3 regions of the Methylobacterium mesophilicum SR1.6/6 genome follow, and region 2 is predicted to be linked to each of the others. Evidence: predicted binding sites of a transcription regulator. Region 2 holds the regulator's gene; each other region holds the start of a gene.
The links. The regulator LexA, encoded in region 2, represses DNA repair genes until DNA is damaged. The targets are predictions, from matches to a motif close to TGTTCNNNNTGTGTTCNG.
Positions count from the first base shown of each region.

Region 1: MMSR116_RS29560 (type IA DNA topoisomerase) is a predicted target of LexA. The motif match lies at 6,814-6,831, and genes of this name have one in related genera.
Region 3: MMSR116_RS06515 (SMEK domain-containing protein) is a predicted target of LexA. The motif match lies at 4,917-4,934, and genes of this name have one in related genera.

Region 1 is NZ_CP043538.1:6,195,094-6,204,918, reverse strand. Features, by position in the region: gene MMSR116_RS29595 (orotate phosphoribosyltransferase) at 1-559, opposite strand, end outside; gene aroQ (type II 3-dehydroquinate dehydratase) at 703-1,152, opposite strand; gene MMSR116_RS29585 (3-keto-5-aminohexanoate cleavage protein) at 1,328-2,170, shown strand; tRNA gene MMSR116_RS29580 (tRNA-Gly) at 2,216-2,289, shown strand; gene MMSR116_RS29575 (response regulator) at 2,464-3,015, opposite strand; gene MMSR116_RS29570 (hypothetical protein) at 3,449-3,631, shown strand; gene MMSR116_RS29565 (hypothetical protein) at 4,042-4,221, opposite strand; gene MMSR116_RS29560 (type IA DNA topoisomerase) at 4,391-6,775, opposite strand; gene MMSR116_RS29555 (hypothetical protein) at 7,300-7,623, shown strand; cobalamin riboswitch at 7,742-7,939, shown strand; gene MMSR116_RS29550 (TonB-dependent receptor) at 8,210-9,825, shown strand, end outside.
Region 2 is NZ_CP043538.1:5,027,928-5,037,752, forward strand. Features, by position in the region: gene MMSR116_RS23805 (DNA-3-methyladenine glycosylase family protein) at 1-858, opposite strand, end outside; gene gltA (citrate synthase) at 939-2,228, opposite strand; gene gltX (glutamate--tRNA ligase) at 2,761-4,188, opposite strand; gene MMSR116_RS23820 (ComEC/Rec2 family competence protein) at 4,356-6,638, shown strand; gene lexA (transcriptional repressor LexA) at 6,632-7,357, opposite strand; gene MMSR116_RS23830 (hypothetical protein) at 7,594-8,064, shown strand; gene MMSR116_RS23835 (hypothetical protein) at 8,103-8,318, opposite strand; gene MMSR116_RS23840 (NRAMP family divalent metal transporter) at 8,399-9,640, shown strand; gene fae (formaldehyde-activating enzyme) at 9,703-9,825, shown strand, end outside.
Region 3 is NZ_CP043538.1:1,393,904-1,403,728, forward strand. Features, by position in the region: gene MMSR116_RS06480 (catalase family protein) at 1-284, opposite strand, end outside; gene MMSR116_RS06485 (alpha/beta fold hydrolase) at 608-1,396, opposite strand; gene MMSR116_RS06490 (molybdopterin-binding protein) at 1,671-2,594, opposite strand; gene MMSR116_RS06495 (cytochrome b/b6 domain-containing protein) at 2,591-3,472, opposite strand; gene MMSR116_RS06500 (hypothetical protein) at 3,552-3,788, opposite strand; partial or broken gene MMSR116_RS06505 (ATP-binding protein) at 4,044-4,402, shown strand; gene MMSR116_RS06515 (SMEK domain-containing protein) at 4,974-6,392, shown strand; gene MMSR116_RS06520 (argonaute/piwi family protein) at 6,389-7,795, shown strand; partial or broken gene MMSR116_RS06525 (aspartate-semialdehyde dehydrogenase) at 8,086-8,307, shown strand; gene MMSR116_RS06530 (hypothetical protein) at 8,346-8,528, opposite strand; gene MMSR116_RS06535 (hypothetical protein) at 9,477-9,825, shown strand, end outside.

The sequences.
Region 1 (9,825 bases), 1.2 Mb from region 2:
TGAGGTAGTGGAGCTTGATGCCGATCTCCTGCATCAGCGCGGCGCTGTCGGGGAAGATGTCGTAGTAGAACAGCACGAAGCAGTGCTCGACCTGGGCGCCCGAATCGCGCAGGGCTTTGCAGAAATTGACCTTGCTGCGCCCGTCGGTGGCGAGGTCCTCGACCAGCAGGGTCCGGGCGCCCTCGACGATCTCGCCCTCGATCTGGGCGTTGCGGCCGAAGCCCTTGGGCTTCTTCCGGATGTACTGCATCGGCAGCATCATCCGGTCGGCGATCCAGGCCGCGAAGGGGATGCCGGCGGTCTCGCCGCCCGCGATGTGGGTCAGCTGCTCGTAGCCGATCTCGCGCACGATCGTGGCGGTGGCGAAGTCCATCAGCGTCGCGCGCAGGCGGGGGAACGAGATGATCTTCCGGCTGTCGGTGTAGACCGGGCTCGCCCAGCCGGAGGTGAACTTGAACGGCTCGTCCTTGTAGAACAGGACGGCCCCGATCTCGAGGAACATCTTGGCCGCCTCGCGGGCGATCACCGCTCGGTCGAGGGGCAGGAAGGGGCTGGTCATGCGGCGTGCGCGCTCCGCTTGAGGCGCTCTCCGGGACGGTGGGGACCGGTCGGGCCGGGGAGCGTGCGTGGAAATGAGGCCTGATCGCCCTCCTCCGCCCTGTCTCCGCCAGCGTCAACCCTGATCGCGGCGCTATCCGCGGTTCACGCAGTCCTGCCCGACCGCAGATGCGCGAGGTGCCGGATCGCCAGGGCGTAGCCGTGCGTCCCGAAGCCCGCCAGCACGGCCGTGGCGGCGAGGGAGATGTAAGAGTGGTGGCGGAAGGCCTCGCGCCGGTGGACGTTCGAGATGTGGCACTCGATCACCGGCACCTCGCAGGTGTTCAGCGCATCGAGGAGCGCCACCGAGGTGTGGGTGTAGGCGCCCGCGTTGATGACGATGCCGGCCGAGCCCACGCGGAATTCGTGGATCGCGTCGATCAGCACGTGCTCGGCGTTGCTCTGGCGGCACACGACCGCGAGGCCGAAGCCTGCCGCGGTCTCGCGGCACAGGGCCTCGACGTCGGCCAGCGTCTCGCGGCCGTAGATCTCCGGCTGGCGCTTGCCGAGCAGGTTCAGGTTGGGCCCGTTCAGGACCAGGACGGTGTCATGCATCGTGCGCCTCGCGGCCCGAGAGGTGCGGCAAGCGCCGCCAAGACACAAGTCCGGACTGTCATCCGGCCGGAGATGTCCCGCGTACGGGCCTACCGCCCGCGCCGGGCGGTTCAGATCCTGGATCCGCGACGCTATCCCGGTCGCCGAGACCCGTTGAGGCACGGAGGACAGGCGGATGGCAGAATCCCGGAGCGCGGCGCCCGTGGTGATCGCGGTGGCGATCACCGGCTCCGTGCCGCGCAAGGCCGACAACCCGGCGGTGCCGGTGACCGTGCCCGAGCAGATCGAGTCGACGCATCAGGCCTTCGAGGCCGGCGCCACGCTCTGCCACATCCACGTGCGCAACGACGACGAGTCGCCCTCCTCCGACCCAGAGAGATTCGCCGCCGTGCAGGAGGGGCTGCGCAAGCACTGCCCCGGGATGATCGTGCAGTTCTCCACCGGCGGGCGCGGGCGCGACCCGGCCGCCCGGGGCCTGTCGCTGAAGCACCGGCCCGACATGGCCTCGCTGTCCACCGGTTCGGTGAACTTCCCGACGATCGTCTACGAGAACGCCGCGAGCCTCGTGACCGACCTCGCCGGCCAGATGAAGCAGCACGGCATCCGGCCCGAGATCGAGATCTTCGACCTCTCGCACCTGCACGGCGCCAAGCGGCTGGTGGAGGCGGGCCTGATCGACGCGCGCCCGCATGTGCAGTTCGTGATGGGCGTCCAGAACGCGATGCCGGCCGAGGAGCACCTCCTCGACATCCTGCTCGCCGAGACCCGGCGGATCCTGCCCGAGGCGACCTGGACGGCGGCCGGCATCGGCCGCAACCAGGCGGTGGTCATGGAGTGGGCGCTGAGCCGCGGCGCGGATGCGGTGCGCACCGGCCTGGAGGACAACATCCGGGTGACGAAGGATCGCTTGGCCGCCAGCAACGCCGAGCTGGTCGGCCTCGCGGCCGAGGCGGTCCGCCGCCACGATCGCCGCGTAGCCTCGCCTGCCGAGGCCCGCGTCGCGCTGGGCATCGGCTGAGGCCACCTTCTCATGGGCCGTACGGCGTGCTAACGATCCGCCCGCGCGGGTGTAGCTCAATGGTAGAGCAGCAGCCTTCCAAGCTGAATACCCGGGTTCGATTCCCGGTACCCGCTCCATTCAAAATTCTTCGATCGTCACGGCACCGTGAGCGCTCTCGAAGTGGCGGCATCGCGGTGTGCTGCCACGCCGCGTCCTACAGCGCCACTCCATGACCGCCGCCCGGATGCCGCTCTGCGCCGGCCCACAGCCTCTGAGGCGACAGGATTGGGCAGGCGCCAGGTCGCCGGCCGTCAATGACTGAGGCGGGAGGGAACCTGCACGGCCCGGTGAGTCTCGACCAACAGCGCGAGGGGCAGCCACGGCTTCGGGAGCGCGGTGACTGCAGGAGGCAGGCGGGATGGTGGACCGCCCGCGGTCGCCAGGATGACCGGGATCCCGGGCCATGATCGGTGCAGCACCTGAACGAGGCCGAACCCGTCGAGGGTGCCGGTGAGCTGCTGATCGGCGACCACGAGCGCGACCTCGCCACTCCGCCGCTGCAGGGCCTGCAAAGCCTCCTCGCCTGTGTCACAGCACTCGACGTTCAGCTCACTTGCGCGCAGCAGCGTGGCAGCCTGTTCCGCCATACTCGGGCACCGTCCGACCACCACGACGAGCGGGGTGGGGGTCGGCTCCTCGATATCCGGCAGTTCCAGGCGCGCCAGCAGTTCCAGCAACGGCTGGGGCCAGTCCTCGCACTCCTCGATCGGCAGCAATTGGGCGAGGCCGTAGGCGACGGCATTCAGAAGTGGGTTGTCGACGCCGTCACAGCCGCCTTCGTAGACGTAATCGATCTGCTCCATCCAACTCCCGTACCGGACGACGCCCTTCCTGCACCGGTCCGGCCCAACTGATTTGCATCAAGATCTGCAGGGTGAATGGCGCGAGACGTCCAGAGTTGCACGACGGGCGCGGAAAAATCATCCCTCGGGTGTGCAAGGTCGTTCGCGGTCGTTCATGCGGCGCCGAGCGTTCCAGCCCCGCTCGCAGCGACGTGGACACACGTCGAACCTCGGCCGGGCAGAACGATGCGTTCGCGGGCTCTAAGGTCTGGATGCCTTGATCTCGGAGACCGTCAATTCAAGCCAGACGTTGATCTGGCCGATGCCGTGTTCTTCGGCCGACCGCTCATCCTCACTTCCGACACCGTCGCCGGTGAACAAGCATGCTTTCGGGAACCGGGAGCAAGGCGACCGCTTGGTTTAAGGCTTCGAAGTGTTTCGAGGAGGAGAGGTCATGCTCGTCTTCGCTCTTCTGTTCGCCGCCCTGGCCGTGGTCGGGGCGCTCGTCGGCCTCGGTCAGCTCGGTCACCCGATCTACGCTCAATCGCTGCACAGTTACGGCTGGGGCCTGACCGTGAACGCCGTCGCGCTCGCTGTTTTCTTTGTGCTGATCGGTCGAGGCCGGCTGCGCCACTGAAGGGGCGTCGAGACCCCACACGATGGGCCGGCCGCATCGCCCGACATGCCTTCCCCGTCGGACCGCGCTCGCTCAGTGACGGACATCGGGTGCGGCGGCGATCGATGATGCCGTTCGCCTCGAACACCGCGAGGAAGGCCGCAGATGCGGCCTGCGCGGCCGCGACGCGCTCGTGCCAGGCGGTGCAGCCTCCGTTCTGGTCGACCGCCTCCAGCCGCCAAGGTTCGGTCGTGCCCAGGGCCCGGTCGATCTCGACTTCAACGGTGATGCAACGGTGAATCCGTCACGGGTGAACCGGCCGGACAGCGGCGAATGCTCAAAGTCGTGATCCGCGTCCATCACCGGAGCCGGTCCGTTCTCACCCTCCTCCGGAGCCTGATGGCCACGGTCGTAGCCAGGTCGAAGGGCGATCAGGAGGTCAGGTGCTCGCGCGCCCGTCGCAGCGCCCGAAGACGTTTCGTCCGCTCATCCTGTGCCTGTCGCTCGGCTTCGATCTCCGCCCAGACCTCGCTCGAAGATGACTCGCGGATCTCGGCTTTGAGCTGAAGGCTCGTGCGGTCGGCGTAGCGGGACGTCGGAAAGTGAGACATGCACCCTCTTCGTTGGCCAGCGTCGGGTCGAGATAGGGCGCTAATCCGCGGCGTCGCATCGCTACGACCACAGAGGCCACGATACCGGGGCCGGTTGAAGACGAGCACGATGAGTCATCCGCGGCGTCAGGATGGATGACAGGTCCGTCGTAGCACCCCGCCGGTCGCGTCAGGCTCGACGTCGTGCGGCGGCCTGCCTCGGCGCCTGTGCCGCCCTGCCCCGCCGATTGCCGCGTCCACCGGGCACCTTGGCCTGCGCTGCGCCAGGGGCCGACGGTTCCGCTCCACGCTGCGGCCGCGCGGCGTGCGCGTCGAGGAAGCGCCGACAGGCGTCAAAGTCCGTCTCGCACTCCGATGGGCATGGAATGCCTCGCTGCTCGGCCAGACTGCGTGCGTAACCGCGCATCGCCGCGCTCGGGGTCCGGCGGTCGCCGGATTGGCCGGTATTCCCCTCCCGAGGCGTGCGCGGCCCGGCATGAGTGTCGAGAAAAGCCCGGCAGACGCTGATGCTGCTCTTGCAGCCGCGCGGCAGCGTCACGCCCCTCCGCTCGGCCAAGCTCACCGCGAACGACACCATGGCCGGCGTCGGCGGCCGATCGTCCGCCCGACTTGGCGGGATCAGGCTCGGATCGAGGCTGACGACGGGCGAGCTTGAGATCGCGGCGATCAGCTCGTCGAGGCGCGCGCGCGTGCGCTGCCGGAAGGCGTCGGCGCGCTCGATGGCCTCGGCCCGCGTGGTCGCGCGACCGATCTCGGCCAGCTCCGCCTCGAACAGGGCGCGCCCGACCGGGTCGCCATAGGCCGGGAACACGCGTCGCACCGCCGCCATGAAGGCCAGCCCGACCTCGGTCACTTCGATGGCCGGATCCTTGCCGTTGGCCAGCGTGATGTAACGGCTCTTCAGGAGCTTGGGTAGGATCGTGTCGCGGGTGGCGGCCGTGCCGAGGCCCTTGGGTTCGTTCGGGTTGACCGGGTTCTCCAGGGCGCGCTTGACCGCCGGATCATCGATCTGGTCGATCAGCCGGCCCATCACCACCGGCAACTCGCCGCGGGTGATCCGCCGCGGCGGCTCGGTCATCGCGGTGGCGACATCCGCGCCCGCGGCCGATGCACCCTCCCCGTCGTTCACAAGTGGCAGGCGTGCGGACGTGGCCTCGGCCTCGCGCTTGGCCTTGCCGGGCACGACGTCCGCTTCGAGTTCGGCCTCGCTGCCGTAGATCGCACGCCAGCCCGGGGCGCGGATGACGCTGCCTGAAACGGCAAACCGCTTCGCGCCCAGCGGCGTCCCGACCTCGGCCGTGACGGTCGTTCGGGCGTCGATGCCGTCGGGCAGGTGGGCGGCGAGAAAGGCCTTCGCGACGAGTTCCCACAACCGGAACTGGTCGGCCGAAAGCCGGCTGCGCTCCGGCACCTTGCGCAGGGGCACGATGGCATGGTGCTCGCCCGGGTCCTTGACGTAGTGCCCCTTCGCCCCGCGTCGGATCAGGGGCACCTCGCCTCCCGGACTGACGTCGCGCATGTCGGTCAGCACGGTCGCGATGGCGGCGACGATCGCGGCGGCATCACCCGCCTGCCCGTCCGGCAGGTACTCGGACTCCGTGCGCGGGTAGCTGAGGTAACCCTGGTCGTACAGCTCCTGAGCGAGCCCTGCCGTGTGCTGCGGGTCCCAGCCGAACCGCTTGGCGCAGCGCCGCGCCAGGGTGTCCTTGGAGAACAGACGAGGGGGCGCGCGGCGCACGTCCTTGTGCGCGACCGCCAGGGGGCCCGACCAGGTCGTGGCCGCCTGCCGGATCGTCTCGGCGATGGCCGCGTCGAAGATCCGATCCTTGGGGGCGTGCCACAGCGTCAGTTCGGCACCGGATTGCGTGCTCAGGTGCAGGGCGACCTTGAAGAAGTCCTGCGGCACGAAGGAGCGGATGCGCGCCTCCAGGTCGGCCAGAATGGCGAGGGTGGGCGTCTGCACGCCACCGAAGCGCCAGGGTTCCCGGAACTCGGGCGGGCGCAGGCGCAGCGAGATGGCCCGGGTGCCGTTCAGCCCGAGGTGGTAGTCCTCGTACTGCCTGCACAGCGCTTCGAGGTAGGCGGCGTAGTCGCGCTCGCCCGAGCCGACTTCCTTGGCCAGGGCCGCGAAGGCGCGCCGGATCGAGACATCGTCGAGCGCGCCGAGCTTGATCCGGTCGACGCGGCCACGCCAGCCGAGGTGCTCCAGCACCTCCCAGGCGATCATGGAACCCTCGCGCCCGGGATCGGTCGCGATGATCACGCGCTCGACGCCGCTCAGCGCCTGCCGGATGGCGGCGATCTTCGGCTCGTGCGATTGCCCGGACCGGTTCGTGCCGCAACTGACCGGGATCGTGGCGAGCGTGATGGGCAGCGCATCGAAGCGCCAGGGCTTCCACTCGGGTCGGATACTGCCCGGCTCTTCGGCGGACAGCAGGTGCCCCTCGGCGGCCACGCAGACGGTGTTCGGTGAGCGGAAGAAGCGCTGCAGCTGCCGCATCGCCGAGGGTTTCTCGAAGAAGAACAGCGTGCGGCCGGAACGTGAAGGTGACATGTCGCTGCCCACGGTAGCGCCCGCCGCGCCCGACCACGAGTTCACATTTTGTTCCATAGCGGCCTCGCATGCAACCGGCTCGGCTCAAGAACGTCGCGGCGCGATCTCGGTCAGCGCACCGCGTGCAAGGAAAGACAGGTGGCTGTCCGGTTTGCGGCCGCAAGCGGCCCGTCCGTTTCCAGACTCAGCTGGTGGAGAAGCGGACGGTCGCCACTCTCAATCTCATCGCCCGGGGTGGCGGCGACAGAGCCTTCGTGCGGTCTTGAGCGCTCACACTGCTCAAGAGCATGGGTTCCGCGGCTGGCTGCGCGGTTGCCGCCCGCTCGAACCGGCCGGGCGGCAATGACCGAAGACGACGACGGTGATCGCCCTAGCGCGTCCGGGCCCGCGCATGTCGACGACCTGTCTGGCAGGGAAGCCGCGCAGGCCGCGCGCCGCGTTCGGCCATTCGTCGCACCGGGCGACCTCACCGAACTGTGGCGGCTGTGGGCCGTTGCCGCGTGACCAGCACAGATGAGGTCACGATGTCGAATCCCGCGAAGGGTCAGTCCGGTGACGGCCAGCACCATGCGACGCGGAGCGCACAGGAGCAGAAGACGGCCGAGGTCCAAGCGGCCGGAAGCGCCAAGGCCGATGCCGGCCATCCTGTGGTGATGGAGGGTGGGAAAGCCGAGACGCCGACGGAGGGCAGAGGCCATCCGAAATCGGCCGCGTCCAACGCACCGTCCGGCGCAACCAGCGACGCCGCCACGAGCACGGCGACGGCGGGCAAGGCCGAGAAGGAAGCCGCGGCGGCGGCAGGTGCCGACAAGGATCAGCACGGTCGCGGGCATCGCAAGGCTGAATAGCGGGACTGCACGCAGCGGGAGCGGCCGGCCACTCCCACAAGGCGCGCTCCCGAACGCAGCCAAAAGGGCACACGTCACAGGAACGCGCTTCGTCGCGTTGACGAAGCTTTGGCCGATCACCTAGCCTGACTGTGACGGTTCCCCTCGGGGATCAAAAGGGAACGCGGTGAGGAGCCTGCTCCAAGGCCGCGGCTGCCCCCGCAACTGTAAGCGGCGAGCCCAGCACCACCGCGTCACTGGATGAGACCCATCCGGGAAGACGGTGCGAGGGCGGCGACCCGCGAGCCAGGAGACCTGCCGTCAGCCGTGGTCACACGCGAAACGCGCCGGGCGGGGTGTCCTGGTGGGTGTCGAGACAGCCGCGCTGACGCGGTTGTCTCGGACTTGTTCGCGGTGACGTGCCACTGCCGTTGCCGAGGCTCCCGTGTTCCACCGTCAAACCGGCCGACGGCTCTCGACCTTGTCGGGCCTCGGCCTCGCCGCACTCGCATCAGCGGCTGTAGCCCAGGACCGATCCACGTCGCGTGCGGCGACCACCGAGGCGACGCTGGAGGAGATCTCGGTCACGGCGGAGACCGCCGCGGCCATGGCTCCGCAAGCCGGTCCGTCCGCGAGCGCAGGCTATGTCGGAGGCACGACCGGCATCGGCGGGATCAGCACACCGGTGGACTCCGCCAGTTCCGGCGTCATCACGGGTGCGCAGGTCAACAGCCGCCCCGTGACCCGCCCCGGCGAGGTGCTGGAGGCGGTGCCGGGGCTGATCGTCACACAGCACTCGGGCGAGGGCAAAGCCAATCAGTTTTTCCTGCGCGGCTTCAACCTCGACCACGGCACCGACATCGCGCTGTTCCTCGACGGCATGCCGCTCAACATGCGCACCCACGCCCACGGCCAGGGCTACGCCGACATCAACTTCCTCATCCCCGAGCTTGTCGGTGCCGTGGAATTCCACAAGGGGCCGTATTTCGTGCGCGACGGCGATTTCGCCTCCGCGGGCTCGGTGCGGATCGACTACCTCGACGCGACACCCAGGAACGTCGCCCTCACATCGATCGGCAGCTTCGGCTACAAGCGCGCCCTGTCGATCACCACCGTGCCGCTGGGCGAGGGCAACCTGCTCCTGGCTGGCGAGGCGCAGGTCTATGACGGCCCGTGGGTCGTCCCGGACGCGCTGCGCAAGATCAACGGGGTGGCCCGCTACAGCCAGGGCACACCGCTCGACGGCTTCTCGATCACCGGCATGGCCTACGCAGCCCGGTGGACGGCGACCAACCAGATCCCCGAGCGCGCCGTCGTCTCTGGCCTCATCAGCCGCTACGGCACGATCAATCCCGCGGATGGCGGAGACACCTCGCGCTTCTCGCTCTCGGGCAAGTTCAGTGCGACGGACGATACGGGCGTGACGCGGGCCTCGGCCTACATCATCCGGTCCCAGCTGAACCTGTTCAACGATTTCACCTACTTCCTCAACGACCCGGTCAATGGCGACCAGTTCCACCAGCTCGATCAACGCATTATCGGCGGCGGCGAGGCCCTGCACATCTTCCAGGGCGACCTGTTCGGGCGCCCGATGGAGAACGAGATCGGCGTGCAGACGCGGACCGACTCGATCCGTGTCGGTCTGTTCAACACCACGAACCGGCAGTACCGTTCCGGGGTGCTCGACGATCGCGTGCTGGAGACGAGCGGGGCCTTCTACTTCGACAACCGGGTCCGCTGGACCGACTGGCTGCGCACCTCGATCGGCTTCCGCGCGGACGGCTACTCCGCCAGCGTCGTCTCGGACACGCCGGCCAATTCCGGCCAAGCGCGGGACGGCATCGTCAACCCGAAGCTCGGCCTGACGCTCGGGCCGTGGTTCGACACCGAACTCTACGTGAATTACGGCGGCGGCTTCCACTCGAACGACGTGCGCGGCGTGACCGCCACCGTCGACCCGACGTCGTCGCTGTTCAACACCACCCGCTCGCCGTTCCTGGTGCCGTCCACGGGCTACGAGGTCGGGCTGCGCAACCGCTCCATCGCCGGTCTGGAGACGAGCCTCGCCCTGTTCCGGCTCGACTTCGCCTCGGAGAACCTGTTCCAGGGCGACACCGGCACGACGGAGCCGAGTCGCCCGACCCGGCGCTTCGGTGTCGAGTGGACGAACCGCTACGCCGTAACGCCCTGGCTGTCGCTGGAGGGGGACCTGACGATCACCAA
Region 2 (9,825 bases):
CACGGCCGCCTCATCCGCAGCCCAGAGGTGCTGCGCCGCGTAAGATCGATACGGCCGCCACGCCTCGGCCCGCGCCAGGAGCGCCGCCGGACTCGGACGCCCGGTGCCGGTCTCCAGCGCCCGCAATAGCCCGACATCGCCCACCGGCAGGGCGTCCGGCAGCTTGAGCGCCCGCATGGCGATGTACTGCGCCGTCCACGGCCCGATTCCGCGGATCGCCGTGAAGCGCAGAACCGCTGCCTCCAGGGATTCGGCCGGGGCGAACAGATCCGGGTCGGCGAGCGCGGCCGTCGCCAGCGCCCGGATCGCCGCGCCGCGGGCGCGGGGCATGTTCAGCGCCAGAGCGACATCCGCCTCGACCAGATCCGCCGGCGTGGGGAAGACGTGGGCTAGCCCGCCCATCGGCTTCGCCAGCGGCGTCCCGAACGCCGCCACGAGCTTCCCGGCGAGCCCGATCGCGGCCGCCACCGAGACCTGCTGGCCGAGGATCGCCCGGCACCCGGTCTCGAACGGGTCCCACGCCCCCGGCAGCCGCAAGCCCGGCCGCGCCGCCACGAGCGGGGCCATGACAGGATCCCGGGCGAGGCAAGCCGCGATGGCGGCCGGGTCGGCGTCGCAGTCGAACAGGCGGCGCAGGCGCGCGGCAACGGCCGGACCCTCACCCGAGTCGATGCCGTGGAGCCCGACATGCAGGCTTTCGTCCCCGGGCTGCACCGTCAGGATGCCGTGGCGCCCTGCCAGGCTCACTGTGCGCGCATAGGCCAAGCCGCCGGTCTCGACCGCCTCGACGCCGGGGATCGCCCGCTTGGCCAGGAAGGCGCGGATCGCAGCCCAATCGTAGGGCGGGTGGTAGGGCAGGCGGAGCGCGACCGCCTCCGCAAACGCGAAGGGCGGCCTCTCGGCCGCCCCGCTGAACTTGATCCGGGACAGGGGCCGCCTCAGCCGCGCGCGTCCACCGGCACGTAGTCGCGCTGGGCCGGGCCGACGTAGAGCTGGCGCGGGCGGCCGATCTTCTGCGACGGGTCCTCGATCATCTCGGCCCACTGGGCGATCCAGCCCACCGTGCGCGCCACCGCGAACAGCACCGTGAACATGTCGGTGGGGAAGCCCATCGCCTTGAGGGTGATGCCCGAGTAGAAATCGATGTTCGGGTAGAGCTTCTTCTCGATGAAGTACTCGTCCTTGAGGGCGATCTGCTCCAGCTCCATGGCGACGTGGAGCAGCGGATCGTCGGTCTTGCCGAGCTCCTTGAGCACCTGATGGGTGGTGCTCTGCATGATCCGGGCGCGGGGGTCGTAGTTCTTGTAGACCCGGTGGCCGAAACCCATCAGGCGGAACGGATCGTTCTTGTCCTTGGCCTTGGCGACGAACTTGCCGACGTTCTCCGGCGTGCCGATCTCCATCAGCATCTTCAGCGCCGCCTCGTTGGCCCCGCCATGGGCCGGGCCCCACAGGCAGGCGATGCCGGCCGCGATGCAGGCGAAGGGGTTGGCGCCGGACGAGCCCGCGAGCCGCACCGTCGAGGTCGAGGCGTTCTGCTCGTGGTCGGCGTGCAGGATGAAGATCTTGTCCAGCGCCCGGGCGAAGACCGGGTTCACCTCGTACTCCTCGCACGGCACCGCGTAGCACATGCGCAGGAAGTTCGAGGTGTAGTCGAGGTCGTTCTTCGGATACACGAAGGGCTGGCCGATCGAGTACTTGTAGGCCATCGCCGCCAGCGTCGGCATCTTGGCGATCATGCGGATCGAGGCGATCATCCGCTGGCTCTCGTCCGTGATGTCGGTCGAGTCGTGGTAGAAGGCCGAGAGCGCGCCCACCGAGGCGACCATCACGGCCATCGGGTGCGCGTCGCGGCGGAAGCCGGTGAAGAACCGGTTCATCTGGTCGTGCACCATGGTGTGGCGCGTGACCCGGTAGTCGAAATCGGCCTTCTGGGCGGCGGTCGGCAGGGTGCCGAACAGCATCAGGTAGCAGGTCTCGAGGAAGTCGCCCTGCTCGGCGAGCTGCTCGATCGGGTAGCCGCGGTAGAGCAGCACGCCCTCGTCGCCGTCGATGTAGGTGATCTTCGATTCGCAGGACGCCGTCGAGGTGAAGCCCGGATCGAAGGTGAAGGCGCCGGTCTGGGCGTAGAGCTTGCCGATATCGATCACGTCCGGCCCGATCGTGCCGGATTTCACCGGCAGCTCGATCGTCTTGCCGTCCACGGTGATGGTGCTGGGTGCGCTCATGGATCGTGGACCCTTCTGTGGCGACGTGGCGGATGCCGGCCTCGGGCGCCCCTGAACCGGTCCCGGGGGCCTTGAGCGCCCGCGCTATGCTGCGGGTGCTCACTGGCATGCGTTACCCAAACGGCACTGCAGCAGCAACGGGGTCGGTGACATCCGAACCCCGACGCCAAGCGGATTCGTCAAGCGAAGTCCACCAAGCGAAATCCGGGCCGCAGCCCGCAGTTCCCAGCCCGGGTGGCGACGCTGCTCCAGGGCGGCCGTGGCACCGCACCTCTTCTCCGCGCGCGGAGCGACGGTATTCACACCTCTCTGGCCGGAGCGCCCTCTCCTCCCCCTTGCGGGGAGGAGTTGGAGGTGGGGGTGGTGCAGAAGGCACCTCACGGCTCGATCCTGAACCACCCCCATCCCTGACCCCTCCCCGCAAGGGGGAGGGGAAAGCACGCTTCCTTCAGAGTGTTGGCGCCAAGCCGAGGTGTTTGAATCCGGTCGGCGCGCGCGGGGGAGAGGGCGCTCCGTGCGCGAGCGGTCACCCTCAGCCCTGCGGCACCTGATCGCCGAGGCGCGCGAGGGTCTCGTCCCGCCCGAGCACCGCCATCACGTCGAACAGGGGCGGGGAGGTGGTGCGGCCGGTGAGCGCCGCCCGCAGGGGCTGGGCGACCTGCCCGAGCTTGCAGCCCGCCGCCTCCGCGTATTGGCGCACGGCACCTTCGGTGGAGGCCGCGCTCCAGTCGGTCAGCGCCTCCAGCGCCGGGCGCACGCCGGCGAGGCGGGCGCGGCCCTCGTCGGAGAGCAGGGCGCGGGCCTTGTCGTCCAGCGCCAGGGGACGCTGGGCGTAGAGGTAATAGGCGCTGTCGATGAGCTCGATCAGGGTCTTGGCCCGCTCCTTCAGGCCCGGCATGGCCTGGATGAGCTTGGCCTTGAGATCGGCCGGGAGCGGCGCCGACAGGCCGCGCTCGGGCCCGACCTGGGGCAGGATCGTCTCGATCGCCGCCACGAGGTCGGCATCGGCGCTGCCGCGGATGTACAGGCCGTTGAGGTTGGCGAGCTTGGCGAAGTCGAACCGCGCGGCCGAGCGCCCCACCGCACCGAGATCGAAGGCCGCGATCATCTCGTCGGTGGAGAACACTTCCTGGTCGCCGTGGCTCCAGCCGAGCCGCACGAGGTAGTTCCGGAGCGCCGCCGGCAGGTAGCCGAGGTCGCGATAGGCCTCGACGCCGAGCGCCCCGTGCCGCTTCGAGAGCTTCGCCCCGTCGGCCCCGTGAATCAGCGGGATATGGGCCATCTTCGGCACGTCCCAGCCCAGCGCCGAGAAGATCTGGGTCTGGCGGGCGGCATTGGTGAGGTGGTCGTCGCCGCGGATGATCTGCGTGACGCCCATGTCGTGGTCGTCCACCACGACGGCGAGCATGTAGGTCGGCGTGCCGTCCGAGCGCAGCAGCACGAGGTCGTCGAGGTCCTTGTTGGCCCAGGTCACCCGGCCCTGGACGGCGTCCTCGACCACGGTCTCGCCCTCGGTCGGCGCGCGCAGGCGGATGACCGGCTTGGCGCCGGCGGGGGCCTCGGACGGGTCGCGGTCGCGCCAGCGGCCGTCGTAGCGGGGCGGGCGGCCCTCGGCACGGGCGGTCTCGCGCATCTGCGCGAGTTCCTCGGCGGTGGCGTAACAATGATAGGCGCGGCCGGCAGCCAGCAGCGCCTCGGCCACCGCCCGGTGGCGCTCGGCGCGGGCGAACTGGAACACCACGTCGCCGTCCCAGTCGAGGCCGAGCCAGGTGAGCCCGTCGAGGATCGCGTCGATCGCGCCCTTCGTGGAGCGCTCCCGGTCGGTGTCCTCGATGCGCAGCAGCATCCGGCCGCCCGTGTGGCGGGCGTAAAGCCAGTTGAACAGGGCCGTGCGGGCCCCGCCGATGTGGAGGTAGCCGGTGGGCGAGGGGGCGAAGCGCGTGACGACGGCTGAGGACATCGGTCCGGTATGTTCGGGGGCGGGGCGCGGGGATGGAGCGGCGAGGGGCTCGACAGGGCGCCCGTAGCACGAAGTGCCGCCTGTAGCACGGGTCGGCGGATGGGTTAAGAATCGGCCGGAGAATCGCCGGCCGACGACGACAGGTCGCGCGGATCGAGGCGGCGGCAATGCGGCGGATCGGCGCGAGGCAGGCGGGGGGTGCCCTTGCGCTCGCCGGCCCGCGCGCGCTCACCCCTCCGGCGGTCCGCCGCTGGGTGGCGGAGGGGCTCGGCCGGGAAGCCGAGCAGCGGCGCCTGTTCCCCTGGCTGGCGGTGGCCTTCGGCGCGGGGATCCTGGTCTACTTCGCGGCGGCCGATGGGACGCCGATCCTGGCCGCGCCGCTGGTGGGGGCGGCTCTGGCCCTGGCGCCGGTGCCGTTCCTGGGGGCGCGGCCCGTGGCCCTGGCGCTGGCCCTCGCGGCCGCGGCCGGGTTCCTCGGCTTCGCGGCGGCCACGTGGCGGGTCACCCAGGTGGCCGCCCCGATCCTCACCCGGACCACCATCGGCCCCCTCGTCGGGATGGTCGAGGCGCTGGACGAGCGCGAGGTCGGCGCCCGGCTGGTGATCCGCGTGGAGAGCTTCGCCGGGCTCGCGCCGGAGGCGCGGCCGGTCCATGTCCGGGTGTCGTTCCGCAGGACGCCGATCCCGCGACCCGGGGACGTCATCGCCGCAACCGCCCGGCTGCTGCCGCCGCCGGAGGCCGCCCGGCCCGGCGGCTACGACTTCGCCCGGGACGCGTATTTCCAGGGTCTCGGCGCCGTGGGCTCGCTGGTCGGAGCGGTCACGGTCCGCGCGCCCGCGGAGCCGCCGCCCCTGCGCCTGCGGCTCGCCGCGACGCTGGACGCGGCCCGCAACGCGTTGACCCGCCGGATCGCGGAGGCCGAGGGCGGGCAGGCGGGGGCGGTCGCGGCGGCCCTGGTGACGGGCAAGCGCGGGCTGATCGGGCCGGCGACCAACGACGCGCTGCGCGCCGCCGGCATCTACCACGTGGTGTCGATCTCCGGGCTCCACATGGTGCTGGCCGCCGGCGTGGTGTTCTGGCTGGTCCGGGCGGCCCTCGCCCTGGTGCCGTACTGCGCGCTGGTCTGGCCGATCAAGAAGATCGCGGCCGGCTTCGCCATGGTGGGCGTGACCGCCTACTGCGCCTTCTCGGGCTGGGACATCGCCGCCGAGCGCTCGCTGATCATGACCCTGATCATGCTGGGCGCGATCCTGGCAGACCGGCCGGCCCTGTCGATGCGCAACCTCGCGCTCGCCGCCCTGATCGCGCTCGCCCGCGAGCCGGAGGGCCTGCTCGGCCCGAGCTTCCAGATGTCGTTCGGGGCGGTGGCGGGGCTGATCGCCTGCGCGCGCCTGATCGACGGCCGGCTGTTCGTGCGCCCCGGGGCGGGACGGATCGGGCGCCTTGTGGGCAGCGGCCTGTCGGCGGTCACCGGGACCCTGGCCACGACCCTGGTGGCGCAGGTCGCCACCGCGCCCTTCGCCACCTACCACTTCCAGACCGTGCAGCCCTTCGGGCTCGTCGGCAACGCCCTGACGCTGCCCCTCGTCTCCCTGGTGGTGATGCCCGCCGCGGTCCTCGGGATCCTGGCCTATCCCTTCGCCCTCGACCGGCCGGTCTGGTGGCTGATGGGTCAGGCGGTGGGGGGCATGCTGGCGATTTCCGAGTGGATCGCCGGGTTCGAGCGCGCCATCCTCGTGCTGCCGGCCTTCGGAACCGCGGCGCTGACCCTGCTGACCGCAAGCCTGCTGCTGGCGACGCTCCCGGTCTCGCGCCTGCGCTGGCTCGCCGGGCCGCCCCTCCTGCTGGGGCTCTGGCTCACCGTGCTGCCGGACCGCTACGACGTCTACGTCGACCGGCAGGGCGGCGGCGCGGCGGTGCGGGGGCCGGACGGCCGCCTCGCCGCCCTGGGCAGCCCCTCCGGCTTCGTGCTGGAACAGTGGCTGAAGGCGGACGGCGACGGGCGGCGCCCCGGCGCGCTGGTCACGCCGTCCGGAAGCGGGCGCTGCGACCGGCTCGGATGCACCGCGCGCCTGCCGGATGGGCGGGCGGTCGCGCTGGTCCGGGATCGCCGCGCCTTCCCGGAGGATTGCGCCCGGGCCGCGGTGCTGATCACCGGCCTCGCGGCGCCCCCGACCTGCACGGGGCCCCTCGTGATCGACCGGCATGTCCTGGCGGATCACGGAGCCGTGGCGCTCCGGGCCGAACCCGGCGGGTTCACCGCGCGCTACGCCCGGACCGGTGATCGCGGCCTGCCGTGGCGACCGCACCGGGACACGAAGCCGGCACCGCCGATGACCGCCGCAGTCGACAGCAGTCGCGCCATGGAGGAGCCTGCGGCCCCGGCTGAGGCCGACGGATCGAGCGGCGGGGACGCGCCCGGCGACGCGCCCGCCGAACCGCTTCAGTAGCGGCGGACGAGACTCACGAGGCGGCCCTGGATCTGGACCCGGTCGGGCCCGAGGACGCGGGTCTCGTAGGCCGGGTTGGCGGCCTCCAGGGCGATCGAGGAGCCGCGGCGGCGCAGGCGCTTGAGCGTCGCCTCCTCGTCGTCGATCAGGGCCACGATGATATCGCCCGTGTTGGCGGTGTCCTGCTTGCGGATCACCACGAGGTCGCCGTCGAGGATGCCGGCCTCGACCATCGAATCACCGCGCACCTCCAGGGCGTAGTGCTCGCCGCCGGCCAGGAAGTCCGGCGACAGGGTGATGGCGTGGCTCTGGTTCTGGATCGCCGAGACCGGCGTGCCGGCCGCGATCCGGCCCATGACGGGGATCGACACCGCCCGTCCGGCCTCGTCGATCATGCGGGCATTGGCGGGCAGCGGTGGCTGCTTGGACTTGCCACCCTCCACCACGCTCGGGGTGAACCGGCGGGGCTCGGCGGGCGCCTGGGCCGCGGCCGCCTGCGTCAGGCTCTCGGGGATGCGGATCACCTCGATGGCGCGCGCCCGATTCGGCAGGCGCCGGAGGAAGCCGCGCTCCTCGAGGGCCGTGATCAGCCGGTGGATGCCCGACTTCGACTTCAGGTCGAGGGCGTCCTTCATCTCGTCGAAGGACGGCGGGACGCCGCATTCCTGCATGCGGTTCTGGATGAAGCGCAGGAGGTCCAGCTGCTTGCGCGTGAGCATCGACGTGGGCCTCGCGGCTTGAGGGACCGCCTCGTGGCGGCCACAGAAACAAATCACGAACACGTTAAACGTTCCGCAAGTGTTCCGCAAGAGAGATATGGCCACGCTTGCGTGCGTGGCGGCCGCCTGCCGGGGAGAAACGCATTGACGGCGCAAGCGGAGCCGTTTCAATGCGTCCAGCCGGCCGTCCGGGGATAAGCCCGGGGCGCGGCGTGGATCGGGCTGGGATGACGAGGATGCGACGACCCGCAGCTCTGCTGCCCCTCGGCGTGGTGACCTTCGGCGTGGTGACCCTCGGCCTGGCGCTCGCCGGCTGCACGACCGGGTTCTCCTACATCTCCCGGAACTACGTCGCGCTGACCCCGCAGGTGGTGACGATCGGCTGCAAGGAGCCCTACGAGGTCTACGACAACCGGCAAGTGCGCCGGATGCTGATCGTCTCGAACGCCCTGCGGGAATATGCCGGCTGCAACCTGAGCGAGGTCCGGATCGATCCCGAGCCCGAGGCGACGCGGGTGAAGCGCTTCCGGACCGCGGCCCGGGCCTATCTCGACGAGACCGTGCGCGAGGATTGCCGGATCACCGGCGAGACCGTGTTCGATCCGCTGAAGACAGAGTTCGCCTACGCGTGCGACGCGCCGATCGAGAAGCGCGGCACGGTGGTTCCGCGGCTTCCGGGCCGCAATCCGGGCCTGATCCTGCGCTGAACCGCGGGCCCGGCGCCCGCGCCCGTCAGGTCCCCGGCTCAGGTCCCCGGCTTGGGGAAGGTGCGCTCGGTCGCGTCCCCAGCCGCCGCCAGCAGCGCGCGGGCGAAGGCGCGGGCCTCCGCCCGGTCCAGGGTGATGGCGGCGGTGACCGGCGCGCCGCCGAGGTCGGATAGGGCGAGTTCCAGGCGCACCCCGTCGGGCACGGCGCTCGCCTGAAGGCTCCAGCCGGAACCCCGATCCGTGCTCTCCGCCATCTCAATTCCTCCCGCGGGCTCCCGGGAAAACGCCGCAGGCGTCCGCCGGAACTGCCGCCGCCCGGGACTGTTCCCGAGCCGTGCCCAGCGCTTCCCTGCCCCGCCTGTCCGCGTTCCTCAAGGCCGCGGGCCCGGGACTGGTCGTGATGCTCGCCGATACGGATGTCGGCAGCCTGATCACGGCGGCCCAGAGCGGCGCGCGCTGGGGCTACTCGCTGCTGCTCCTGCAGATCCTGCTGGTGCCGATCCTCTACGTCGTCCAGGAGCTGACGGTCCGGCTCGGGACCGCCACGGGCCGCGGCCATGGCGAGCTGATCCGGACGCATTACGGGCCGGCCTGGGCCTGGATCTCCTACGGCGGCCTCGTGGTCGCGGGAATCGGCGCCATCGTGACGGAGTTCTCCGGGATCGCCGGGATCGGCGACCTGTTCGGGGTTCCGCGGCTCGTGAGTCTCGGGCTGCCGGCGACCCTGCTCCTCGGGCTGGTCTTCACCGGCAGCTACCGGCGCGTCGAGGTGGTGGCGATCGCAGTCGGCCTGTTCGAGCTGGTCTTCGTCGGGCTGGCGATCGCGGCGCGGCCGGACGTGCCGGAGATCGTCGCCTCCTTCGGGCACATCCCGCTGGGTGACGGGCAATACCGGGTGCTGATCGCCGCCAATATCGGCGCGGTGATCATGCCGTGGATGATCTTCTACCAGCAGTCGGCCATCGTCGACAAAGGCCTCGGCTGGGACCATGCGCGCCGCTCGCGGCTCGACACCCTGGTGGGTGCGGTGATCTCGCAATGCGTGATGGGGGCGATCCTGATCGCGGCCGCCGCCACGATCGGCAAGTCCGGGCAGGGCAGCGCGAAGGGGCTGGAGACCGTGGGCGACCTCGCGGGCGCCTTCACCCCGGCCCTCGGGCCCTGGCTCGGGCAGGTGGTGTTCGGGGTCGGCATCATCGCGGCGGCCTTCGTGGCTTTGAACGTCGTGGCCCTGGCGCTGGCCTGGGGCTTCGGCGACGTGACCGGCCGGCCGCACTCCCTCGGGCAGTCGCCCCGGGAGGCGCCGGCCTTCTACGGCGCCTTCGCGCTGGCGGTCGCCGCGGGGGCGGTGGCCGTGCAGCTCGTGCCGAACCTCGTGGCGCTCAACATCGCGGTCGAGGTCATGAACGCCCTGCTCCTGCCCCTGGCGCTCGGCCTGCTGATCCTGCTGGCCACGCGCGCCCTGCCGGAGGGGCAGCGCGTGGCCGGGGCCTACAGGTGGGTCGTCTACGCCGTGTCGGGGATCACGATCGCCTTCGCGATGATCGGCGTGCTCGACGGGGTCGGCCTGCTCTGACGCGATTGACGCGAGCCCTCCGATGATGTCTCCCGCGGGCTCCGATCAGGTGGAGTTCGAACATGCAAGAGATCTGGTTCCGCACGGGCGAGGCCACGGTGCTGGCGGCCGAGGGCCAGTACACCGACGCCATGCCGGAGGTGCTGATCGGCTCGGTGCGCGGTCCGGTCGGTCAGGCCTTCGCG
Region 3 (9,825 bases), 2.9 Mb from region 2:
TCACCCAGCGTCTCGCCTGGCCCCTGAGCGAACCGAACCGCCACGGGGTGGGTGCCGGGCATGGCGAACAACCCTTGGGCTAGTTCGGGCGGCAGGCCGGGGGAAATCGTCAACTCGCCGGTGACGCAGGCCGAACTCTTTGCGTGGCTGGCCCGCACCGCATGGTGCTCGCGCTTCTCTACCCTCTCGGATTGCTGCGTCATGCCGGCGATGATGCCGTCAATCGTCTTTTGCTCGTCCGCAGCAGGCGTCTCGATGCCGGGGGCGTATCGAAGGTAGGTCATGATCTTCCTCACGGTGATCGGGGAATCAAAGCGGACCGCGGCAGGAGAGAGCGCGGCGGACTCTGGGTTCGACGCATTGAGTCGGAAACGGGATCCCGTTCCGAATATCGAGGGAGGGCCCCGGACCGTTCCCGGATGACCTCGCGTTCGTCGAAAGTCTGCCTGAGTTCGGCTGCGCTATGAGTTGGCTTCGAAGCGCTGCTTCGTCCTCGCGGTAAAGGGAGACTAAAAATCGGACTGGTTGCGGAGCAGAGGCGGCAAGCTCGGCCGATATGCTTGACGACCCGTGGACGACCGCGGGCTCGAGTTTGCGACAAGCCGTTTCAGGGCGCATCCTTCCCGACCGTTTCAAGGATCACGCGCGCCGTCTCGGCAGGCTGATCCCAATGCGGGAAGTGGCCGCAGCGCTCGAACCAGTGCAGATGGGCCGACGGGAATGCCACCCGGGCGCGTGCAGCCTGGCGCGGCAACAGAAGGTGGTCTTGGCGGCCCCAGCCTATGGTGACAAGGCCGGGAGTCTTTGCCGAACCCTGCTGCAACGGCCCGCGTGCCAGCTCACGCAGCATCGCATCGAACACCGGTGTGGCCGCCAGGCTCTGCAGCTCCGCCACGACAAGCTGTGGTGGGAGCCCCCACGGACGGGCCGACAGTTGGGCCAGCAGCAGCGTGCGGGTAACGGCGTGGCGCGACAGGCCGGGATGGAAGGGCCGCAGCAACCGAACCAAGCGTATCGACGCTGCGAGCGTCGAGTGAAACCAGGGCGTTTCCCAACCGTGCCAGAAACCGCCGGGATCAAGCGCCACGCAGTGCCGACCGATACCGCGCCGCGCCATCTCCAGCACCAGCCGGCCCCCCACCGAACTGCCGACAAGATCCGCGGACGTCAGGTCTTGCGACTGCACGAAGCCGGCAAGGGCGTCCGCATGGGCCTCCACGGTCTGCCGACCCGCGAGCGGGGCCGATCTGCCATGTCCCGGCAGGTCGACCAAAATCAGTTCGCGCGAGCCGCGCAACGCGGGCAAGAGCGGATCCCAGGTGCGAAGATTAGACCCCAACCCATGGACCATTAGCAGCGGCCGGCCCGTGCCGAGGCGCTCAAAATGTAGGGACATGACGGCATTGTCCTTCGATATTCGCGCTGTAGTCCGAACATTGGTCCGTCGCGGATTTCGCCGGGCAGGGCGTCTCAGTCAGGTCCGCGGACCGCTCATATCGAACGCCTCCAGCCGGCGTCGCCGGTCCGATAGCCGGCCACACGGCGCTGGCCGACCCTGCCACACAGTCTCGCGAGCGCCGGATGCCACCGAGAAGGCCCCACCGGAGTTCGCCACGAGGGGGCTGCGCGTTCAATGCCCGCAGAGACGTGGAGGTCACGTCCGCGCCAACTCAGATGCCGGCGTACCAGGCGTAGCCCTGGTCCTCCCAGTAGCCGCCCTTGCCCCCGCCGATGTGGGCGAAGCTCTCGACCACCTCGATGCGCATCACGTACTTCGCCTGCTTGTAGCCGAGGTTGCGCTCGACCCGCAGGCGCAAGGGTGCGCCGTTCGACACGGGAAGCGCTTGCCCGTTCATGTCGTAGGCGAGGATGGTCTGCGGGTGGAACGCGTCGACAAGGTCGATGCTCTCGTAGAACCGAACCGGCGTTTCCCCGCTGGCCGCATCGTCCTCCGTCACCTGCTGGCCGCCGGAGTCCTTCCTGCTCTCGCCGCTGCCCGACTGCTTGGTCATGCTCGGGTTGGCGTTGCCGGCAGGGACCTCGTCGGCCTCCTCGTCGTCCCCACCGCCTTCGAGCGGGCTGCCCTGGTCCATGGTGTCGGCGCAGTGGAACACCACGTAGCGCGCCTCCGGCTTGAGCTTCGCGCGAGTGAGCAGTTCGGCGAGGGGCACCCCGGTCCATTTGCCGATGGCGCTCCACCCCTCGACGCAATCGTGTCGGGTGATCTGGGTGCGGGCCGGGAGCCTGCGGAGGTCGGCGAGGGACAGCTTGAGGGGCGCCTCCACGAGGCCGCCGACCTCCAGGTGGTACTTGGCGAACTTGCCCTTCGCCAGGGCTTTGTAGTCCCTGTCCGGTGGGTCCTCGGTGCCGTTCGGCTTGAACCACGGCGAGATATCGGCCTCGGCGAATTCGGGTGCCAGCGTCGCCTCGCTCAGGAGCAGGCGCTGCACGAACATGTTGGCGTCCTCGCCGGTCTTCAGCGTTCGCCGGAACCACTCCGCGTTGCCGAGGCGGTCGCAGCCGCCGAGCATGGCCGCTGCGGCCGTGGCGGAAGCCCCCAGCAGGAGGGCGCGTCGGTTGGGGGAGCGGATCATGTCCGGGGATCTCTGGCTGAAACGGCCGGCTCGACCTTGCGCTCGATCACGAACCAGCCGGTGAGCATGCCGCGCATGTTGTTCCAGAAGCCAGACAGCAGGACCAGGGCGACGTGCACGACCACGAACAGGACCAGCAGGGCCGCCACGATGAAGTGGACCGTGCGGGCCGACTGGCGTCCGTCGAACAGCGTCAGCAGGAAGGGAAAGGCGGCGTCCATGGCCGGCGACATCGCGAGCCCCGCCAGCACCTGCACCGGCAGGAGCACGAACAGCACGACGAGGTAGGTAAGCTTCTGGATGACGTTGTAGCGCTTGGCCTCGTCGCCTTGCGGGAAGCGCAGCATCAAATGCTCCCAAATCGACGCGCCGAAATGCCGGATCTGGTCACGGGAAGGGATTACCCGGAACCGAAGCTGCCCGCTGACCAGACCATAGATTAGGTAGGCGAGGCCGTTCAGGACGAAGGCCCAGGCGAAGAAGAAGTGCCAGGAGCGGCCGCCGGTGAGGTCCTGGTCGCTCGGCAAGGTCGCCCAGGCCGGGAAGCCGCGGTCCGCCGCCTCGCCGTCGGAGCCGACCGAGGAGCCCAGAACACCGGTGGTGTCGAAAGTCCGCCCCAGGACGGTCGTGACGCCCTTGGGCGGGTCGTCCTCGGTCTGGGACATCGCCATGAGCGGCGCGTCGAAGGTCGAGACCTTGCCCCAGTACAGGGCCGGGTGGGCGTTGAATATCTGCAGGCCGCTCATCAGCAGGACAAGCAGGCAGACCGCGTTCACCCAGTGGGTGACCCGGATGACGAGGGGATGGCGAAACATCCAGCGGCGACGCTCGACCTCGCCGGTCTCCGGAGCGGATCGGGTCAGGTAGGTTCGAGCCAAACGGTCTTCCACGCACTCTGGACGGTTAGGGGTGGAGGCCCCTGGATCGGGGCCTCCGGAAGCGCACGGCGCCTCGGAATCACATGCCGCGGTTCATCATCATCCGCTTCTTCATCATGCGGCGCTTCATCATCTGCTTCCGCATCATGCGCTTCTTCATCATCATTCGCTCGCTGCGGTCCATGCGGACCTGGGTAACGGTCGAGGAGCCGGCCTGGAGACCGTTCGGGCCCATCGGGGCAGCGGAGGCGGCGCCGGCTCCGAGCGCGAGGCTGCCGAGGACCGAGGCGGCGAGGGCAAGGGTGGTGATCTTCATTCAACGTCTCCTGCACGGGGAAGGAATCCCCTTTCGCACAATGAGAGAAGAAAAGGCACTGCCATCAAGTTCCTGAATTATCGAAGATAAATCAGGAACTTGATGGCTTTGGGGCGCAACAAGCCGGACGCCGAGGCAGGGCCTCGCGCCGCGCCCAGGCCGGGCGTACGCCAACTTGTACGGAGGCATGCAGCGGAAAGTTTCAGACTGGACCGGGAACGCTGACAGCCCACCGCCAAGCCGACGCGATCAGTTCCCGGTTACCTCAGCGTCTGCGTCTCCGACACCGGCACCGGCATGGCGCCAGACTTGATCGAGAAGGTGTTCGAGCCGTTCTTCACGACCAAGCCGACCGGCGAGGGCACCGGCCTCGGGCTTTCCCTGGTCTACGGCTTCGCCAAACAGTCGGCGGTCAGGTGCGGATCTACTCCGAGGTCGGCGAGGGCACGACCGTCTGCCTCTACCTACCTCGTCAATATGGCGAGGCCGACGAGGATGAGGTGGCCCGCAGGCTTGCCGAGGTGGAGCAGGCCGGCCAGGGCGAGACGGTGCTGATCGTGGACGACGAGCCCTCCGTGCGCATGCTGGTCACCGAGGTGCTGGAAGACCTCGGTAAACCTACGTCACCGGTTTTAGGGACCGCGGCCCCGTCCCGACGTTGTCGGATGCGACCGATCAACCGGAGCCGTTATGCTGCCCCCTTCTGTGCAGCCATCCTGCTCGCCATAGAGGCACAGAAGGTCATCGAGTTGCGGCTCGTCTGGATCGCCTAGGGCGACGCCTAAGGCCGGACGGAGATGGTCTCGATGGTCGGCGAGAAGGTCGTGGCCACGATGGAGGCCGCCAACACGCTGATGACGGGGCACCAACGGCGACGTCGTCGCGCTCACCGGGAGCTCGTTGCAGACATGTCCGCTTCTGGGGCTGACCGATGACGTGCCAAATGGCTGGAATGGGCGCATTGCAGAACGTCCGCTTCCAAACGGCAGTCCATTTCCACGGTTGACCCATAGCCGACCCTGAAATTGTCCGCTTCCTAACCGCTGCCACGCCCGAGGCACTGGGCGGCGCCGCGGGATGGTGCCAGACGTCGAAATCGGTGAACGACCGCCCTCCGTCTTCTTGAAATGTTCCCGCTGCGTTCTAATCATAGGGACCTGGTCGCGCACGTGACGGGGGTGCCCGATGAGGCAGCTAGAGATCGAGAACCAGCTCCGTGAGGTGGTCAGCCGCATCGTGGTTCAGGTAGAACTGGCCACGGCGCAAGGACGAACCGACATCAACCTCGCGCTTGAGGATGCGTTCATCCCTATCTTGAAGTCGATCTACAACCTGCCTCAACTCGTCAATTTGAATCGAAAGCAGAAGAATTATCCAGGAATTGATCTCGGCGACGACCACGACCGCGTCGCGTTCCAGATCACATCGACGACGACGCTCGACAAGGTGAAGGGCACGATCCGCCAGTTCATGGATCGGGCCTACTACAATGATTTCGACGAGCTGTTCATCCTCATGCTGTCGAGGAAACAGGCCTCCTACAGCCAGCCCTCGGTCAACGAGCTGTTGACGGACCAATTCGCCTTCAACTGCAAGAAGCACATCATCGATCTCAGCGATCTCCTCGGTCAGGTATCTGGCCTTCGGCTCGCTGCCCAGGAAAGAGTGCTAGCCGAGTTCAGGCACATTCTGGGCGAGATCGACGCCTTTATCAGCTTCAGTGCCGAGGGCATCGCGGCGCCGGTAGCAATAACAACGAACCTCCAGCGGATCGGTCTTCCCGACGCGGCGTATGTCGCCGAGCTGACGATCGACGACAAGGCCGTGATCTCCAGGGCAAAGCGGGAGCTCAACTACAAAGGTTACGCGAAGAGCCGCAAAGCCGTTGTCAAGATGGCGCTCCTCCTCAACGGTGTGGAGACCGACGCGTGGGTCTGCCACGACAACAAGCTGTTCTCGTTCCTCGATATCGAGCAGTGCGGGCTGCGCAGTGTCGTCGACGAAGGGTTGGTGGAGCGGTTGGCGATATCTGATCTCGCCGACTCGCCCGAGTTGGACAACGTCAACATCCTGAAGCAGCTTCTGTCCGCCGAAACTCAGGAGCGGTTAAAGAAGCTGCACGTCCGCATGCATGCCAAGGACAGGTTTTTCTTTTTCGGTCCCGTCGAGGAAGGTCAGACCGAGCGGAAGGAGACGTGGGTCGGCAAAAGGGCGGCAACCCGACGTGTCTATGAGCTGAAATACCAGCGCAAGGACCCAACCAAGGTCGCCCACCACACCCACTTCTCGTTCGAACTGACGTTCACGAAGCTGGATGACGACTGGTACGTGCAGATCGTGCCGAGCTGGTACTACTCGTACAACGGTTACGTCAGATCGAACTGGCACGAGGACCTTCTGTCGACGCAGAAGGCTCTCGAACACAACGCCAGCGTCCGGAACATGGTCCGCTTCCTCGCCCACTTCCTGTCCAAAATGTACGACGTCCAGGATGACGGCGTCCGCTTCCTGTCGTTGCTGGAGTTCGACGTCGGGGAGGCTAATGAGGGCGACCAGGCCGAGAGCGATGAGGGTGACGATTTGGCTGAGGGAGCCGTCGCATGAAGCTGACTATGCTGGCGGAGCCGCTGCTGGAGTTCGGCACCGGAACCCATATCTGCCCCCGAACCGGGATCGAGCGGATGGGGGTCTACGACAAGCGTGACGAGCTCCGCCGGACCGAGCTTCGGATAGGAGTTGTCGGCCGCGGCGAGGGCGTCGATCTCCTCGATGACTGGCTGGAAAAATGCCGGGTTGGGGTTGAGCGCAAGAAGGAATCGAAGCTGCTAAACCTTTTCCGAGGGTTCGGCGGCATCAATCAAAACTACGGGTTCCTGACCAAGCTCATCAACTCATCCCAGTATACCCGGACACTGAAGAAATCCGACATTACTGAGGTCGTCAAGATGGCCTCCCGTGTGGACCGCATCCAACGGGCTGTCGAACTGTATTACGAGCAGATCCGTTTCCTGGCCGAGAACAGAGCCGTTGATGTGATCGTCTGCGTGATGCCGAACGAGATGTTTGACTCCGTGACTACGGCCGATGACGACGACACGGACAAGGATGAGCTGGAGCACAATTTTCGGCGCATCCTGAAGGCGAAGTCGATGCACCTCGGCACGCCGCTTCAGCTCGTGCGCGAGAAGACCATCCTCATCACGAAGTTCGCCGGCGATCAGCAGGATCCAGCCACCAAGGCTTGGAACTTCTGCACGGCCCTGTACTACAAGGGCAACCGCACGATCCCATGGCGCCTAGTCGAGGATACGGCAAAACTGCGGTCCTGCTACATCGGGATCGGATTCTACAAAAGCCGGGACGGGGCTACGATCTCGTCCAGCCTTGCGCAGGTCTTCGATGAGTTTGGGCACGGCATCATCCTCCGCGGTACTCCGGTCTCGATCGACAAGAAGAACCGGCATCCATACCTGAACGAGGAGCAGGCCTACGAGCTGCTGCGCGATGCTCTGGACGAGTATGATCGGGCCCTGGAGCACATGCCGGCGCGGATCGTGATCCACAAGTCCAGCTACTTCCGGGATAGCGAGCGGGCCGGGTTCCTCCGCGCGCTCGACGAAAAGGGCATCAGGTCGAAGGACTTCGTCGCGATCACCGACACCCAGATCAGGCTGTTCGGGGATAGCGACTATCCGCCAAAGCGCGGCACCATGCTGACGATCTCGGAGACAGAGGGCGTCCTGTACACGCGCGGGACCGTCGATTTCTACAAGACCTATCCCGGCATGTATGTTCCCAATCCGTTGAAGGTCACCGTCTACGAGCAGGATTCCTCCCTCGAAAATCTGTGTGACGAAATCCTCGGCCTGACGAAGATGAACTGGAACAACACGCAGATGGATGGCCGGCTACCAATCACTCTGGAGTGCGCCAGAAAGATCGGCGATATTATGAAATATGTCAGCCCGACTGAGAAGCCGCAGGTCAGCTACAGTTTCTATATGTAGACCGGCCTTGACAGTCGCGGCTTGGCCCCGTGCGGTTGAGAAGACCACCTAAGTGGTCTTCGCCTCGAACGGCCTTAGCTTCTGTCAGTTAAAACTTCTTGGCCTGCATCGAAACCACTGCTTCAAGCAGTGACATGAAACACGAGAGTAGATGGCCGCCATGTCGGCTTTCGGGCGGGCACCGAACTTCCGCTCCTGGCGCAACTAGGCCCTTCAATCATGCAGGCGCAAATGGGAGAGAATTGTCAGTCTCTGTCGTTGTATAATTTGATGGTGTTAGCAGCCTAACGATTTCCGAGATCTTGTACCACCTGCCCGACCATCCGCATTTTCTGCAGATCTTCATCTGACAACAGCACGATCTGTTCCCGGACTTTCCCGAGCCGAGGCGCTGTCTGGCGTTCTGGCAGGGGCACTTCGATGGGCCACTGCACTCGGTGAAGGTGGTTCATAGCCGCCTGATCAAGCCCGCAGAACTGAGAGCTATCGCCAGCGAGTGCAACCTGCACTGACGCAGACGGAAGGTCCGCGGCAGCGATGAGCGTGTCGCTCAGTTTAGGCGCGTGGTCCACTGCATGGCGCCCGGCGTGAACGCAGGAACAGCGCCGCCCGTGGCCACGAGGCGGTCGCCCGCCTCGTCCGCCTTCCCGCCGATCGTGCGCACCGGGATTGCGACGCCGGTCGAGCGCTGGCCGAGGGCCTCGGCGTAGAACCGTGCAGCGCCGGGGATCATCAAACACGAGCGCCGACCACTGTACCGGCACGCTCAAATGGAAGTACGATGTAGGTTGGGGCAAACTCCGCTTTCATCTCAATGCACTGTTCTCCGCAAAGGATGGGCGGCTGGCATGCGGAACCTACCGGCTAAGCTTCAAGATCCTGGCGATCAGCTTAGCTCCGGGCGTGCGTCTGTTGCTTGGATCAGCGGCGCGTCGTCGCCGACCACGGTCGGGCGGTGGCCGTCTGACTTGGGAGTAAGCATGAGTCAGGTCTGTCGCCGGTTGGGATCCAGATACGGGTCGATCAGGCAGTGATGGAAGCGGCAGCCCCAGTCCAGGGTCATGTCGGCAGCGCTCGGAGACTGTGATGGCTGAATAGCGGATCGCCGTATTGGACGATGTTCTGTGCCTGCGTTGCCTTCGCTCGCCACTAAGCGCAGGTGCCAAGATCCCTAACTCGCCAACCTGAACCGCAGTGGCCCGATATGCGATCTGCCGACCAATTCCACGCCTTCCCCGATCGAGACCCGGTGAGATGGTGGCACCGACAGCGGCTGTGAATGGCTTCCGCATTCACCAGATGCCCAAAGCAAGGGCATCATCACACCGAGTCGCCGATTTCGGCCCCAACATAACCGAATTCGGCCACGCGCAGCCAGCCGCATCGTACTCAGCCGGTGTCCATGGGGACAAACAGAAGAGGACGACCCGAGAATGCGAACCGACTTTAACGAGCTGCGCCAAGCCCTGTTGGCCGGTGGACCCGGCCACAATCTGCACGTCCCTGCGCTGCTTAGTGTCTGCCGACCCGGCGCAGAGAATTCGTCGCAGCGAGCGGATGAGCCCCGGGATGACTCCAACGATGCTGCTCGCAAGGCAAGCACAAGGGGGTCCGAACTCCTCGCCGCTACGCCGATCCGGTCCAACGGTCCGGCCTGACAGACCAATCAACAGGAGCAAACATGAACCCGTTAATACCCGAGACTTGCATCCGCGACGTCGTCCTAGATGCGTTTAGCCTGGCTGTCTCCTACTACAAAGAATTTGCCATCAGTGCCAGCGATGCGCGTCAGATCGCCCACGCAAACTTGAAAATCAAGGAGTATACATCCGGAATTGCGACGATTGATTTATCTATTGATCCCGATGGTGAGATTTTTCTTATGCCGGAGTCGGCTGATCTTGTGATTCAAAGCCTTATGAATTTCATGGGCGATATCGACAGACAGAAAAATCCGCTACTTGCATACCATGTAGGCAATCTGACGATCCAATGTAGGAACGTACAATGCTTGTCATCCGACAGCGATG